DNA from 3 places in the Azospirillum sp. B510 genome. Region 3 is predicted to be linked to each of the others. Evidence: riboswitches for the same ligand, from Rfam matches in the RefSeq annotation. Region 3 holds a riboswitch; each other region holds the start of a gene.
What was found. A riboswitch is a leader RNA that binds a small molecule or an ion and turns the genes downstream of it on or off. The one in region 3 is predicted to bind cobalamin.

Region 1: another riboswitch for cobalamin. It lies ahead of AZL_RS04085 (TonB-dependent receptor plug domain-containing protein); the one in region 3 lies ahead of AZL_RS02560 (ABC transporter ATP-binding protein).
Region 2: another riboswitch for cobalamin. It lies ahead of AZL_RS29045 (CbtB domain-containing protein); the one in region 3 lies ahead of AZL_RS02560 (ABC transporter ATP-binding protein).

The regions. Positions count from the first base shown of each region.
Region 1 is NC_013854.1:881,205-886,151, reverse strand. Features, by position in the region: gene AZL_RS04100 (FecCD family ABC transporter permease) at 1-5, opposite strand, end outside; gene AZL_RS04095 (ABC transporter substrate-binding protein) at 9-875, opposite strand; gene AZL_RS04090 (DUF7676 family protein) at 863-1,447, opposite strand; gene AZL_RS04085 (TonB-dependent receptor plug domain-containing protein) at 1,474-3,252, opposite strand; cobalamin riboswitch at 3,658-3,887, opposite strand; gene AZL_RS04080 (ISAs1 family transposase) at 4,017-4,947, shown strand, end outside.
Region 2 is NC_013858.1:368,931-373,877, reverse strand. Features, by position in the region: gene cobN (cobaltochelatase subunit CobN) at 1-11, opposite strand, end outside; gene cobW (cobalamin biosynthesis protein CobW) at 176-1,237, opposite strand; gene AZL_RS29050 (CbtA family protein) at 1,251-2,045, opposite strand; gene AZL_RS29045 (CbtB domain-containing protein) at 2,055-2,243, opposite strand; cobalamin riboswitch at 2,288-2,514, opposite strand; gene AZL_RS29040 (ABC transporter ATP-binding protein) at 2,697-3,464, shown strand; gene AZL_RS29035 (ABC transporter ATP-binding protein) at 3,457-4,179, shown strand; gene AZL_RS29030 (DMT family transporter) at 4,344-4,947, shown strand, end outside.
Region 3 is NC_013854.1:551,501-556,447, reverse strand. Features, by position in the region: gene tyrS (tyrosine--tRNA ligase) at 1-387, shown strand, start outside; gene AZL_RS02565 (MBL fold metallo-hydrolase) at 431-1,381, opposite strand; cobalamin riboswitch at 1,812-2,033, shown strand; gene AZL_RS02560 (ABC transporter ATP-binding protein) at 2,156-2,983, shown strand; gene AZL_RS02555 (ABC transporter substrate-binding protein) at 3,055-4,050, shown strand; gene AZL_RS02550 (FecCD family ABC transporter permease) at 4,047-4,947, shown strand, end outside.

The sequences.
Region 1 (4,947 bases), 330 kb from region 3:
CGCATCGATCAAGGCCCCCGGTTGGTTGAAGAGGACGGTGGGAGCCGCCGCAGTCCGCCGGCCAGGGACTCGGCCGCCTCGACGAGGAACCAGCCGCTGCACACCCATGTCTTGCCGGGCACCGCAACCGCTGGGGTGATCGAGGCTCGGCGGACAAAGGCGGGATGCTCTCCGAAGGCGCGCCGCAGCGACCGGTCGGGACTCTCGAAGAAGCTGGTCACCAGCAGTTCGGGCGGGTTGAGAACGAAGCGTTCCAGGTCGTAGCCGGTCCAGCCCGACCGTCCTTCGGCGGTCGCCTGGTTGGTGAGGCCGGCCGCCGTCATCACCGCGTCGACGAAGGTTCCGGCGGCGGCGCTGCCACCGCCGGGGCGCAGGTAGAGCGCGGGGCGGCCGGCACCGGCATTCTCCGCCCGCAGCGCGGCCAGCCGCCGGCGGACCGCGTCGTTCAGAGCCGCACCGCGTTCGGGATGCCCCAAGGCCTCGGCGACCGTGGCCGTCACCGTCTCGATGTCCTCGAACCGTTCGACCAGCGGGATGCGCACCACCTTCACGCCGAAGCGTTCCAGCAAATCCAGGGTCTTGTGGTCGCTCCAGCCATTGGCGAGGACCACCCCGACGCCGAGCGACAGGTAGGCCTCGGCGCTCGGCCGGACTTGCGGGTGGTGGACCGCCTCGCCGGCCAGCAGCGATAGCCAGGGATCGGCGGCCTGCGGCGACAGGGCGGCGATCTGGCCGGGATCGGCAAGCGCCAGAAGATACTGGTCGCCGCACACCGTGGCCGACGCCGCCCGCAGACCGGCGGCAACGGCCATCCCCACCGGGATGGCCGCGCTCAGAAGACAGGCCGCTGTCAGGCGAAGGGTCAGCCGGCGCACCGGAACCCCCTCCCGCTGCGGTCGAGCGGATCGGGCATCAGCCCGAGATAGCGTTCACGGAACCGGTCCCACATCGACAGGCGGCTCCAGTCCGGCTCCTTCAGGATGCGGTCGTTCTCGCCGAGGAAGGGGTTGGGAAAGAACAGCGTCATCTGCTGGTCTCCCTTGCCGTTGAACAGCCGCAGGCCCCAGCTCCGCGGTGCGCCGTCGCTTCCCAGGACGCGGTACATCTCGGCCCGCGCGGTCCGGCGGATGCGGGCGAGCTCCGGATCGACCGGGTTGCGCGGCGTGCCCCGGTGGGAGCCGATGCAGACATGGAAATGCCATGCCCCGAAATCGACGGTCAGGTAGCCGTCGAACAGCGACACCTTGCGCGGCGCGTTGGGTGCGCGGATTTCGAAGACGGCCCCCTGGACCAGCGTGCCGAACACGATGTCCCGCCACCAGACCTCGAAGGCATCCTTCAGCAGGGCCAGCAGCAGATCCTGATCGGTGGGCAGGGGGAAGATCTCGACCCGACCCATGCCGGGTTCCTCGACGACGTGCGAGGCCACGGAAGACGCGGTGCTCATGGAACGAACTCTTGGGTGGGGCGGGGTCAGAAGCGCGCGGACAGGCCTGCGTAAGCCGAGCGGCCCGCCGCAGCGTGGCCGTAGACCTCCTCGTACCGGCGGTTGAACAGGTTCTCGACGCGGCCATGCAGCGTCACCGCATCGGTCAGCTCGTAGGACAGCCGAAGATCGGCGGTGAGAAAGGCGCTGCCGGTGCCGTAATTCTCGATCATGTCGCGATAGCGCAGGCCGAGATTGGCGTAGGCCGCCGGCAGGAAGCGCCAGCCGACCGACGCGCTGCCCTGGTGAAGCGGCAGATTGCGCAGCCGCTGCCCGGTGTTGGCGTTGACCACGCTCTGCCAGGAATAGGCGGCGCGCAGGTCGATGGTCACGGTCGGGCGGGCGGCCAGTTCCAGCTCCACGCCCTGCGCCTTGGTGCGGTCGACGTTGACATAGCCGCCGCCCGAACAGGCCGGGCTGGCCGCCGGACCGTACAGCCAGTTGATCTGGTCACGGGTGGCGGCCTGGAAGTAGGTCGCTCCGGCGGTCAGTCGCCCGCCCAGCAGCGATTGCTCGACACCGGCGTCCCAGCCGCGGCTGCGTTCCGGCCGCAGGTCGGCCCGCCCATAGCAGGGATCGAACCGTTCGTAGAGCGAGGGTGGTTGCCATGCCGTGCCGTAGCTGGAGCGCAGCGTCGTCCCGCTCTGCTCGATCCGGTAGGCGGCACCGAGCCGCCAGGTTCCCGTCCCGCCATAGTCGCTGTGGCGGTCGCCGCGGATCGTCGCCGACAGGTCGAGCGGCGCCACCGGAGTCACGCCGACGGTGGCGAAGCCGCCGCCGCGCCAGTTGTGCGACCGCATGTCCGGCGCGAGCGGCGCGAAGCCCGGCGTGTGCTGCTCCATGCTCTCGCGGGTCGCATCGCCACCGTAGCCCAGCGTCACCCGGTCGGACAGTTTGGCGGTCGCCGCATAGTCGAGCCGCGTCTTGTGGCCGTCATAGGTGTCGCCCCGGGTTCCCTCGCCCCAATACTGCCGGGTGTTGGTGGTGTTGGCGATGCCGAAGCTGTGGACCAGCCTGCCGCCCAGACTGTCGAGCGACCCGCCCAGGCGCAGGAACCGCTCGGTCTCGTCGCGCGACCAGTCATTGTCGCGGGTGGCGGGATCGTAGGTCAGCGTCTTGCGCTGATAGCGCGCCGTCGCGTCGAACCGCAGCTCCTCGGTCGCCTGGACGCCGATCCGGCCGGCGGCGGCCCATTGCCGGAACGGGTCCTTGTCCTGCCCGCCACGCCAGCGGCTGAAATCCGAATAGCCGCCGGAATGGGTGCCGGACAGGGAGGCGCGGTACTCCACCCTGTCCTGCGCCCCGGATACCGATGCGTTCGCCCGCTTGGTGTCGAAGCTGCCATATTCGGCGCCGACCTGTCCGCCGAACAGACCGGCCGGGCGGCGGGTGACGATGTTGACCACGCCGCCGCCGGCATCCGGCCCGAAGCGGCCGGGCTGCGGCCCGCGCAGGACCTCGATGCGCTCGATGTCGGCGGTGTCCATCTCGCCGGCCGGATATTGCGACTGCGACTGGCTGGTGTCGCTCATCTCGACGCCGTCGATGAAGACGCGGGTGTTGCGCGGTCCCAACCCGCGCAGGCGCACGGTCTGGGCGCCGCCCGGCGCCTGCCGGCCCGACAGGCTGACGCCGGGAACCAGCAGCAAGGCATCGTCGAGACGGCGGATCTGTTGACGCTCGATCTCCTCGCCGCCGATCACGCTGGAGGCGATGGTCGCCTGCTCCTGCGGCACCGCCATGCCCTTCGGTGCCGTGATCTCCAAGGGGGTTAGCTGAAGGTCGTCCGCTGAAGCGGCCGATGCTCCGGCCGCGACCCCGAGCCCGGCCAAAGCGACCCGGACGCAAAAATTCCTGCCAAGATTTGTGATGGAACGGCTTGTCTGCATGCTCTGCCACGTCCTGCTGCAGGCATGGAGGCGCGCTCGGACAAGCGGTGCGGCCGCAAAGCCACCCGTCCGGGGCCACACATCCATGCCGGCTCCGGAGACCGGAACCGTTGAACGGGCGTTGCCGAACGGACGCCACGACGCGAGGCCTCGCGTCTGGAGAACCATTCACCTGCGACATGCTTCAGGGAGGACGAATCATCCCGGAATCCGGCCGCGGCAACGCCAATGGACGCGTCACCACGACGGGTTTCCGCACCTTCGACACACCCCGATCGAAGGCAGAGTGACGCTGTCGGAGGCAGGTCTCCTGGCTCGCGGGTCGTCATCCGGCACCGCCTTCCCGACCGGGATCCCAAGGATTTCCGGTCAGTGGCTTTCTGGCGCCGACTCGCCGCTCACAGTTGCGGGGACAGCCACGGCTTGCATCAGGCTTGGACGCCTGTCGCTTCCGTCGTTCCCTTTTAATCTCCCGGCTTGCGCCTGGGAAAACCGCCGACAATGCCTCTGGTGATAGAGGCAGGCCACACGCCTGTCAATGGCGTCGAGCCGTTCCCAGGGCTCCGAAGTCGGGTTAACAGCGGTTTACGAATTGGGAAGTTTCTGATTCGGTGGAGGCTCTCGTCTTGGAAGGTCCCCCCATGAGTTCGATCGAAGCCGGCTTTGGTGAGAAATCGCGGCTGAAGGCGCTGCTGGAACATTTTTCGCGGATCGACGACCCGCGTGCTCCCTGGCGGGTCGCCTATCCGTTACCGGAGATCCTGCTTCTGGCGGTGTGCGGGACGATCGCGGATTGCGAGGATTACGAGGCGATCGCCGCCTGGGGTGAAGCGCGGCTCGACTTTCTGCGGCGCTTCCAGCCCTATCACCATGGGGTGCCGAGCGGACGCTGGCTGACCGTGTTCATGAACCGGATCCCGTCCGGCCTGTTCCAGGACTGCTTCCTGTCCTGGGTGCGCGAGGCGTGGCCCGACCGGCCGGAACTGGTCGCCATCGACGGCAAGACCTCGCGACGCAGCCATGACCGCGTCCTCGGACAGGCCCCTTTGCACTTGGTCTCGGCCTTCGCCACCACCAGCCGCCTGGTCCTCGGCCAGGAGGCCGTCGAGGACAAAGCCAGCGAACTGGCGGCCATTCCGGTTCTGCTGGAGCGCTTGGCGACCGAGGGCGGGCTCAAGGGCGCGATCGTCACCATCGACGCCATCGCCTGCAACGCCACCATCGCCCAGGCCGTTCGCGACGCCGGGGCCGACTATCTGCTGGCGGTCAAAGCCAACCAGCCCACCCTGCGCGACGAGATCGAGAGTTTCTTCACCAGCGCACCGCCGGAGACGCTCGATCACGCCGCCGATATCGACAAGCTTGCGCAAAGGCCACGGCCCCCTGAACATGGCCGTCGTCCGCCACTTCGCCATCAACCTCGTCCGCAAGGCCGCCGAACCCGCCCGGCCGCGCTCCGGATTACGGCGCGCCACCAAAAAGCCGGCCGCCACTCCCAGACCCACCAGCATCAAGCTCCGCAGGAAGCTGGCAGGCTGGGACACCGATTACCTCAACGCTATCCTCGACGTT
Region 2 (4,947 bases), on a different replicon from region 3:
AGCAGATGCATGGGTGTCCGAGGCTATGTTCAAAGAGTGGGGACGCCTGTTCCCACCCTAACCCTCCCCCGCTGGGCGGGAGAGGGAGTAAGCACTTGATTGGAAAGGTGGTGGCAGTCCCTTCCCTGTGAAGCGGGGGAGTTGGGGTGGGGCAAAAGCAGCGGCACCCTAACCCCTACCCAACGACCGCCCGCGTCACCGCGTCGCGGTCGAGCCCGGTCTCGCCGATCACCACCAGGCGGCTGCGGCGCTCCTCGCCCGGCTTCCACAAGCGGTCGTAATGGGTCTGGATGCGGGTGCCGACACCCTGGACCAGCAGGCGCATCGGCTTGCCGGGCACGTCGATGAAGCCCTTCAGGCGCAGCACGCCATGCAGGCCGGCGACCTGTTCCAGTGTCATCGCCAGAGCGGCCGGGTCGGGCTGCGCCGGCAACTCCACCACGAAGCTGGTGAAGTCGTCGTGGTCGTGGCCCTCTTCGTCGTCATGGTGGCTGGGACGGTTGGCGAGATCGTCCTCCACCGCGGCGCCGACGCCGAGCAGGACCAGCGGGTCGACGGCACCCTGGGAGGCCCGCACCAGCTTGGCGTCGCGGCCGACCGTGTGGGACAGGGCGCCGCGGATCAGATCCTCGACGCGGGCGAGGTCGCCGGATGCTACCAGATCGGTCTTGTTGACGACGATCAGGTCGGCGCAGAGCAGCTGATCCTCGAACACCTCCTCGATCGGCGTTTCATGATCGACGGTGCCGGCGGCGTCGCGCTGGGCCTCCAGCGCGGCGGGATCGGGGGCGAAGCGGCCTTCCGCGGCGGCGGCGGCGTCAACCACGGCGATGACGCCGTCCACCGTGACCCGCGTCTTGATCGCCGGCCAGTGGAAGGCCTGGACCAGCGGCTTGGGCAGGGCCAGACCGCTGGTCTCGATCACGATATGCTCGGGCGGCTCCGGCCGGGCCAGCAGCTTCTCGATGGCCGGGACGAAGTCGTCGGCGACGGTGCAGCACAGGCAGCCGTTCGCCAGCTCGATCACGTCGTCCTCGGTGCAGGTCGGGTTGCCGCAGGCGCGCAGGATGTCGCCGTCGATGCCGACATCGCCGAACTCGTTGATGATCAGCGCCAGCCGGCGGCCATCGGCCTTTTCCAGCAGGCTGCGGATCAACGTGGTCTTTCCGGCGCCGAGGAAGCCGGTGATGACGGTCGCCGGCACCTTGCCGGCGGCCGTTTTCGCAAGAGCGGACATGGAGTGCGCCTCCTTAGCGCGCGCCGGGCTGGGCCCGCAGGGCCGGGCGGGATTCGGCCTCGCCGACGAGAGCGCTCATCAGCCAGCCGCAGGCCGAGCCCAGGATCGCCCAGAACAGCGCGGCCCCGCCGAGAGAGGCGGCGACGAAGCGGGCGGCCAGTTCCGGCGGAACCGCACCCTCGGCGCTTTCCGGATGCGGGGCGCCGATCAGGTGGGGCAATGCCGCGGCCAGAACGGCGACGGCGATGACCAGACGGTTGCGGGCGAAGGCGAAGGCCAGCAGGCAGACGCCGGCTCCGGCGGCGGCGGACAGCCACCAGAGCTGGCGCAGCTCCAGTTCCGCCCCGGCCATGCCCGGCAGTTCCGGGGCCAGGCCGAAGGAGGGCGCCAGCGAGACGGCGACGAAGCCCCCCATGCCCCATACCAGCCCGCGCCGCGCATCGACAGGCCGGCCGGCCAGCAGGATCGCGGCCCCCAACAAAAGCGCATAGGCGACGCCGGTGATCAGGTCGGCGACGATGGTCAGGCCGATGCGCTGGATCGCCTCGTCCAGCGAGGTCGGCACGCCTTCGCCGATCTGGCGCACCGGACCATGCTGGTGGCCATCGGCAGGGCTGGCGGCAGGGCTGGCGGCCGGGGCGGCGGCAGTGGCCGTAGCCGTCGTGGCCGGAGGCGGGGTCACCACCTCGTATTTCTCGGCTTCGAGGATCAGCGGGACGGTGGTCGCCTGCTGAACGACGGACGCGGCCGTGCCGGAGAGCACGCCCGCGACCAGTGCGGCTGTGAACAGCCGCCGGATCAGTTCCATGACCCTGGCTTAGTGGCAGGGGAACGCGAAGGAATGACGGGTGTCGTGGGCCGCGTCATGGATCTGCTGCGGCTGGGCGAAGCCGACGCCGTACAGCAGGAAGCTGCCGAGCAGGATGGCGGCGAAGGCGGCGACCGCGGTCTGGGCGGCGCTACGGGTCGCGGAACCGGTTGCGGTGTGAAGCGAACGCGTGGTCATGGACCGATATCCTTGTTCTCCCGCCACACCCGGCGGGGTTGGGAAAAATTGATGCGTCCGGCGGCAGGTTTCCTGGCTCGCGGGTCGCCGCATCGCCGTCCGCCTTCCCGGCCGTCAAGGACCAGTGGCATAATGGACAGGACGCTCGCCGCACACAGTTGCGGGGGCAGCCGCGGCATTGGACCAGTCCAGAGGGTCGGTCCGCACCGCATTCCCTATTATCCCAGCCGTCCGTCAGGACGGGCGGGGCACCGTCGGACGGCCACCATCGCAGCGCCGCGCCGCTTTGGCAAGCCCGCAATCCGATATCCGCCCTGCGGACGGTCTTGCGCAGTGGCATTTTGGGTGCTGTGATGTTTGATAGACGGAGAGTCCGCAAGTGTGATGTTTTCCGCCGCAAGGATTTGGCGGATGAAGGACGCCGCAAAGACCGGAGGGGGGAATTCGCGACCGATGACCGCCGCAGCGAACGACGACATCATCCTGGAAGCGCGCAACCTGACGAAGGAGTTCAAGGGATTCGTGGCGGTTCGGGACGTGAACCTGAAGGTCCGCCGCGGCACCATCCATGCGCTGATCGGCCCGAACGGCGCCGGCAAGAGCACGGTGTTCAACCTGCTGACCAAGTTCCTCACCCCCACGCGCGGGCAGATCCTCTACAAGGGCCGCGACATCACCCGCACCAAGCCGGCCGACATCGCATTGATGGGTCTGGTCCGCTCCTTCCAGATCTCCGCCGTCTTCCCGCATCTCAGCGTGCTGGAGAATGTCCGGGTGGCGCTTCAACGCCCGCTCGGTACCAGCTTCCATTTCTGGAAGTCCGAGTCGTCGCTCCATGAGCTGCATGGCCGGGCGCTGGAACTGATCGAGGCGGTGAACCTCACGCCCTGGGCCGGCCATCCGGCGGCGGAGCTGCCCTATGGCCGCAAGCGCGCGCTGGAGATCGCCACCACGCTGGCGCTCGACCCCGAGGTGATGCTGCTGGACGAACCGCTGGCCGGCATGGGCCATGAGGACATCGAGGGCACCGCGGCCCTGATCAAGCGCGTCGCCGCCGACCGCACCGTGCTGATGGTCGAGCACAACCTGTCGGTCGTCGCCCACCTGTCGGACAGCATCACCGTGCTTCGCCGCGGCGAGATCCTGGCGGAGGGGCCGTACGAGACCGTCTCCAGGAACCCGCAGGTGATGGAAGCCTATATGGGGACCGGACATGCCTGACGGGGGCAACACGAAGACCGCCATGCTGGAGATCGCCGACCTGCATGGCTTCTACGGCGAAAGCCATGTGCTGCACGGTGTCGGCCTGGAGGTTCGCCGGGGCGAGGTGGTGACGCTGCTGGGCCGCAACGGCGCCGGCAAGACCTCGACCATGCGCGCCATCATGGGCATCATGGGCAGGCGCACCGGCTCGATCCGTTTCCAGGGCCAGGAGCTGATCGGCATGGCGCAGCACAGGATCCCGCGGCTCGGCATCGGCTATGTGCCGGAGGAGCGCGGCATCTTCTCCTCCCTCAGCGTCGACGAAAATCTGACGCTGCCGCCGGTGGTCAAGGAGGGCGGGATGACGGTCGCGCAGATCCACGACCTGTTCCCCAACCTGAAGGGCCGCGGCGGCACCCAGGGCACGCGGCTGTCGGGCGGCGAGCAGCAGATGCTGGCCATCGCCCGCATCCTGCGCACCGGCGCCACCCTGATCCTGCTGGACGAGCCGACCGAGGGACTCGCTCCGGTGATCATCGAGCAGATCGGCGTCGCGGTGCGGGCGTTGAAGCGGCGCGGGTTCACCATCCTGCTCGTGGAGCAGAATTTCCGCTTCGCCGCCACCATCGCCGACCGCCATTACGTGATGGAGGAGGGCCATGTGGTCGACATGATCCCCAACGACCAGCTCCATGCCAACATGGACAAGCTGCACACCTATCTGGGGGTGTAGGCCGTCCGGCTCCCCATCATCCCCGGATCGGGGTGCGGGTTCCGGCAACCGTGACGCGGTTGGCTGGAAGCGGTTCACGGCGTATCTTGCCCGCGTCACCCGACCGTTTCGATCCGAAGCGGCCGGCCCTCCGACGGGAGCAGGGGATGCACAGGACAGCCAAGATGCGCGGCGCCCTGGCGGCGGCCTGCGCCGCCTTCTGCTGGGGTGGCGCGACCGTCCTGTCGAAATCCGCGCTCGACGAGGTGACGCCGATCGCCCTGCTGGTCTTGCAGTTGAGCGCGAGCGTGGTCGTCCTGTGGTCGGTCATCCTTCTTACGCGCCGTCCTGTGCCGCCCTGGAGGAACTGCCGCGTCATCACGCTGTTGGGGCTGCTGGAGCCCGGTGCCGCCTATCTGCTGGGGTTGATCGGCCTTGTTTCGATCCGCGCCGGCGACGCGACGCTGATTCAGGCGTTCGAGGCGATCATGATCGTGGTCCTGTCGGCCTGCCTTCTGAAAGTCCGGCCAACCGCGGGCTTCGTGCTTCTGTCCGCTGTCGCCCTTGCCGGCCTGGCGGTAACCCTGGGCGCGTTCGGCCCGCGCGACGGCGCAGGGTCGCCCTTCGGCATCGCGATGGTCTTTCTCGCCACCGCCGGCGCCGCCCTGTATGTGGTGCTCAGTTCACGGCTGCTGGTCGACCATGACCCGATCGTCGTCGTGGGGCTTCAGCAACTGTCGGCGCTGGCGCTCGCTCTTGCCGCCCTCCCTTTCGAGATGCTGTGGGGCG
Region 3 (4,947 bases):
GACGAGATCGCCCGGCTGGAGCGGCTGGAGGGGGCGGAGATCAACGAGGCGAAGATCATCCTGGCGACGGAGGCCACCCGCCTGTGCCACGGTTCGGCGGAGGCGGAAAAGGCGGCGGCGGCGGCCGGCAGCCCCTTTGCGCCCGGCGGCGACGGCCTGCCGGAGATCACCCTGCGGCGGGAGGCGGGGGCCGACGGCGTGCCGCTGGTCGATGCGCTGGTCGCCGCCGGCCTGTCGGCCTCCAAGGGGGCGGCGCGGCGGCTGATCCGCGAGGGCGGCGCCCGGCTGGACGGCCAGCCGGTGAGCGACGAGGCGGCGACCCTGACCGCGCCGGCCGTGCTGTCGGCCGGCCGCAAGCGCCATGTCAGGCTGATTGTCGCAGGCTGATCGTCTCCAGTTGATCGGCGCCGCCCGACGGGAGGAGGTGGCGTCAGCCTTCCAGCTGGCGCCACATCTCCAGATCGCGCTCGGCGGTCCAGATGCGGGGATCGCTGTGGCCCGACGCCTCGTCATAGGCGCGGGTGACGTTGAAGGGCATGCAATGGTCGAAGATCACCCAATGGCCGAACTTCGGCTTCAGCACGGCGTAGCTGTCCTTGTAGACGGTCCGCAGATCCTTGCCGGCGGCGACGCCCTGCTTCACCAGCTCGAACAGCTCGGCAGTGAAGGCGCGGGTGCCACGCAGCCCTTCCCGCACCTGTTCCGGCGTGGTCAGGGCGGCACCGCGGCCCGGCACCAGCTTCTCCGGCTCCAGGGCGGCGATGGCGTCGAGCGTCGCCGGCCAATGGGTGAAGTAGGCGTCGCCGCAATAGGGGGTGGCGCCATACTCGACCAGATCGCCGGAGAACAGGATTTTCTCCCGGGGCAGCCAGACCACCGTGTCGCCCTTGCTGTGGCCACGGCCAAGTTGCAGCAAGCGCACCTCCAGCGAGCCGAGCCATAGCGTCATGTGGCCACGGAAGGTGATGGTCGGCCAGGTGAGGCCGGGAACCGATTCGACGGCGCGGAAAAGCCGGGGGAAGCGGCCGATCTCGCTCGCCATGTCGGCCTCGCCGCGCTCGACGATCAGGTCGCGGGTGTCCTCGCTGGCGATGATCTGTTCCGGCGCATAGCCCGAGGCGCCCAGCACCCGCACCGCGTGGTAATGCGACAGCACGACATGGCGGATCGGCTTGTCGGTGACCTCGCGGATGCGGCGGATGACATCCTGGGCCATCACCGGCGTCGCCTGGGTGTCGATCACCATCACCGCGTCGTCGCCGATGACGATGCCGGTGTTGGGATCGCCCTCCGCCGTGTAGGCGTAGGCATTGTCCGACAGCTTGTCGAAACTGACGGTCTTCTCGTCCAGGTCGGCATGCGAGGCGAAATTCTTGGACATCCGGTTTCTCCACAGGTGCCGGCGACGCCCCCCTGCCCTCCCGGAGGATCGCCGGCCATTGATCGGTTGGGCCAACCATATCGTTTCATATGAAACCATGCAACGCGTTTGAGGCACCGAGGCCGACTGAGACCGGCGACCGGCGGGTTGACGCAACCGGGCGACGATGGCAGCCGGGTCGTCGCCCAGGCAGGCACGAGCATTCTTGCGACGATCTTCCGCTTGCCCTGTCCCGATCGAACAGATACGTTATGTTATAACATAACATTTTGATGCTCCGTTGCGACGAACAGCCGAACCACCATGACGACACCCCTTCTCCGGATCGCTGTGCGGGCGACACTCCCGCGAACCCGCCAGGCATGGACCGGGTCGGGGAAATCGCGCGGCCTCCCCCATGCCGGTCTTGACCGCCGACGCCGGCTCGCTCATCACTATCCCCGGTTCTGGTTCTTCCGGCGGCATCCGCCGGAAGCTAAGAGGGAACCCGGTGAGCCGCGCCGAGCGGCGAGACCGGGGCTGCCCCCGCAACTGTGAGCGGCGAGCCGATCCGTCATTTTCCGCCACTGGCGCCCCTCGCGGCGCTGGGAAGGCTGGACGGACCGGCGACGACCCGCAAGCCAGGAGACCTGCCAGCACCACGATCAACGTCCTCGGGCGGGGTGTCCCGGTGGAACGCTTGCCATGCGCGTGCCCGGATTCCGCGACCGGTTCCGCCCCGCATGCCGCAAGGCGTCCGCCCACACGCTCCGCCCGCCACGGCAGGAAGCACGGATGACGCCCACGCCTTTCCCCATCGCGGCCTCCCACCCCGGCCGCCCGGCCGCCCGCTCCCCCGCCATCGCGGTGACGGGGCTGAGTTGCCGGCTGGCCGGCCGCGCGGTCCTGTCTGACATCGGCTTCAGCGTCGCGGAGGGGATGGTCCTCGGCATTCTCGGACCGAACGGCTCCGGCAAATCGACGCTGCTGCGCTGCCTTGCCGGGCTTCAGGCCCCCTCGGCCGGAACCATCCGCGTCGAGGGAGCCGATCCGCGGGCCGTCGGGCCGGCGGCGTTGGCCCGCCGTCTGGCGTTGCAGGCGCAGGACAGCAGCCCCGCCCTCGGCTTCACCGTGCGCGACGTGGTCGCCATGGGGCGGCTGGCCCATCGCCGTTCGGTCTTTTCCGGAGACGGGGCGGAGGATCGCGCCATCGTCGACGAGGCTCTGGCCCGGCTGGATCTCGCGGCCCTGGCCGACCGCCCGGTCGAACAGCTGTCGGGCGGCGAGCGGCAGCGGGTGATGATCGCCCGCGCCCTGGCCCAGCGCCCGCGCATCCTGCTGCTGGACGAGCCGACCAACCATCTCGACATCCAGCACCGCTTCGCCATCCTCGATCTGGTGCGCTCGCTCGGCATCACCGTGGTGATGACGCTGCATGAGATCGATCTGGCCGCGCGCTGGTGCGACCGCCTCCTGCTGCTGAAGGATGGCCGCCTTCAGGCCGACGCCGTCCCGGACGAGGCGCTGACCGCCGAGCGCCTGACCGCCGTCTACCGGGTCGCCGCCACTGTCGACCGCCACCCCGGCGACGGCCGGCTGCGCATCGAGCTGTCGCCCCTCTGACCCCCGTTCCGCTTCCCCCGTTCCGCCTCCCCAGTCCCGTTCCCTCCGCCGCCCTCCCGACTGGACCCCGCATGCCCCCAGCCCCCGTCCGTACCCTCCTGGCCGCGTTCGGCCTCGCCCTCGCCCCCGCCATCCCTGCGGGGGCGCTCGCCCAAACCCCTCCGGCCGGCTATCCGGTCGAGATCGCCAACTGCTTCGACACCACGCGTTTCGACGCTCCGCCCAAGCGGCCGATGGTCAACGACGTCAACATGACCCAGACCATGATCGATCTCGGTCTGGCCGACCGGCTGGTCGCGGTGTCCGGCATCGCCGGGGCCGAGCGCCACCTGATCGCCCCGCCCGGCGTGGTCGCCGCCCTGCCCCAGCTGCCCGACCGCGCCCCGACGCTGGAGGCGGTGCTGGCCGCCAACCCCGACTTCCTGTTCGCCGGCTGGAGTTACGGCTTCAACGAGGCGCGCGGCCTGACCCCGGCCCGCCTCGCCGAGTTGGGCGTGGCCACCTACACGCTGCGGGAAAGCTGCATCCGCATCGGCCGGCGCGAGCCGATCAGCATGGACACCCTCTATGCCGATCTGCTGGCGCTGGGCCGCATCTTCGGCATCGCCGACCGGGCCGAGGCGATGGTGGCCGATTTCCGCCGCCGCGTCGCCGCGGTGACCCGGAGGATCGGCGGAGCCACGCAAAGGCCGCGCGTGATGTATTGCGACGATTGCCACACCGACGCCGCCCCGCTGTCGGTTGGGCGCGAGGGCATGACCAGCCTGCTGATGGAGCTGGCCGGCGGCCGCAACATCTTCGACGACATCCCCGACAGCTATGTCCGGGTCAGCTGGGAGGAGATGGCCCGGCGCGACCCGCAATGGATCATCGTCAGCGACCACCGCGTCCCGGCCGAGGCCGCCATCCGCTATCTGCTGTCCGCCCCGCAGCTGGCCGATGTCGAGGCGGTGCGCAAACGCCAGTTCATCGTCCTGACCTATGCCGAACAGACGCCCTCGACACGCGACGTCGACGCGCTGGAACGCATGGCCCGCACGCTGCACCCGGAGCTGTTCCAGCCATGAGCCGCCCGCGGATTCCGCCGCTCTGCCTGCTGCTGGCGACCATTCTGCTGCTGTCCCTGGTCGCGGCGGTCGGCTTCGGCGCCGCCCGCATCCCGCTGCCGACCGTCTGGTCGGTGGTCTCGCACGAGCTGTGGCCCGGCCTCTTCCCGGCGGACGGCATCAGCCGGGCGGAGCGCAACATCGTCTGGGAGCTGCGGCTGCCGCGCGTGCTGCTGGGGGCGCTGGCCGGCGCCGGGCTGGCGGCGGTTGGGGCGGTGTTGCAGGTGGTGACGCGCAACCCGCTGGCCGACCCCTATCTGTTCGGGGTGTCGGCCGGCGCCTCGGTCGGGGCGGTGAGCGTCATCCTGTTCGCCGGCGCCATCGCCACGCTGCCGGTGATCGGCGGCGTTTGGCAATTCCTGAGCCAGGCCCTGGGCCAGTCCCTGAGCCTGCCCACAGCCGCCTTCCTCGGCGCGCTCGCCGCCATGCTGGCGGTCTTCGCCGCCGCGCGCGGACGCGACGGCGGTGTGACCAGTGACCGGCTGGTGCTGACCGGCGTCGCCGTCGCCTTCATCCTGCACGCCGTCACCAACACGCTGATCGTCGCGAGCGCCGACCGCAGCGCCGACGCCGCCCTGTTCTGGATGATGGGCGGCTTCGGCACCGCGCGCTGGAGCGTGCTGCCCGCCCCCGCCCTGACCACCTTGTGCGGGCTCGGCTGGCTGTGGCTGCGCGCCGACAGGATCAACACGCTGGCGCTGGGCGACGACGCCGCCCGCTCGCTCGGCGGCGACCCCGGACGGCTGCGGCTGGAGCTGTTCGCCGTCACCGCCCTGATGACCGGCGCGCTGGTGTCGGCCTGCGGCAGCATCGGCTTCGTCGGGCTGGTGCTGCCCCACATCGCCCGCCTGCTGGTCG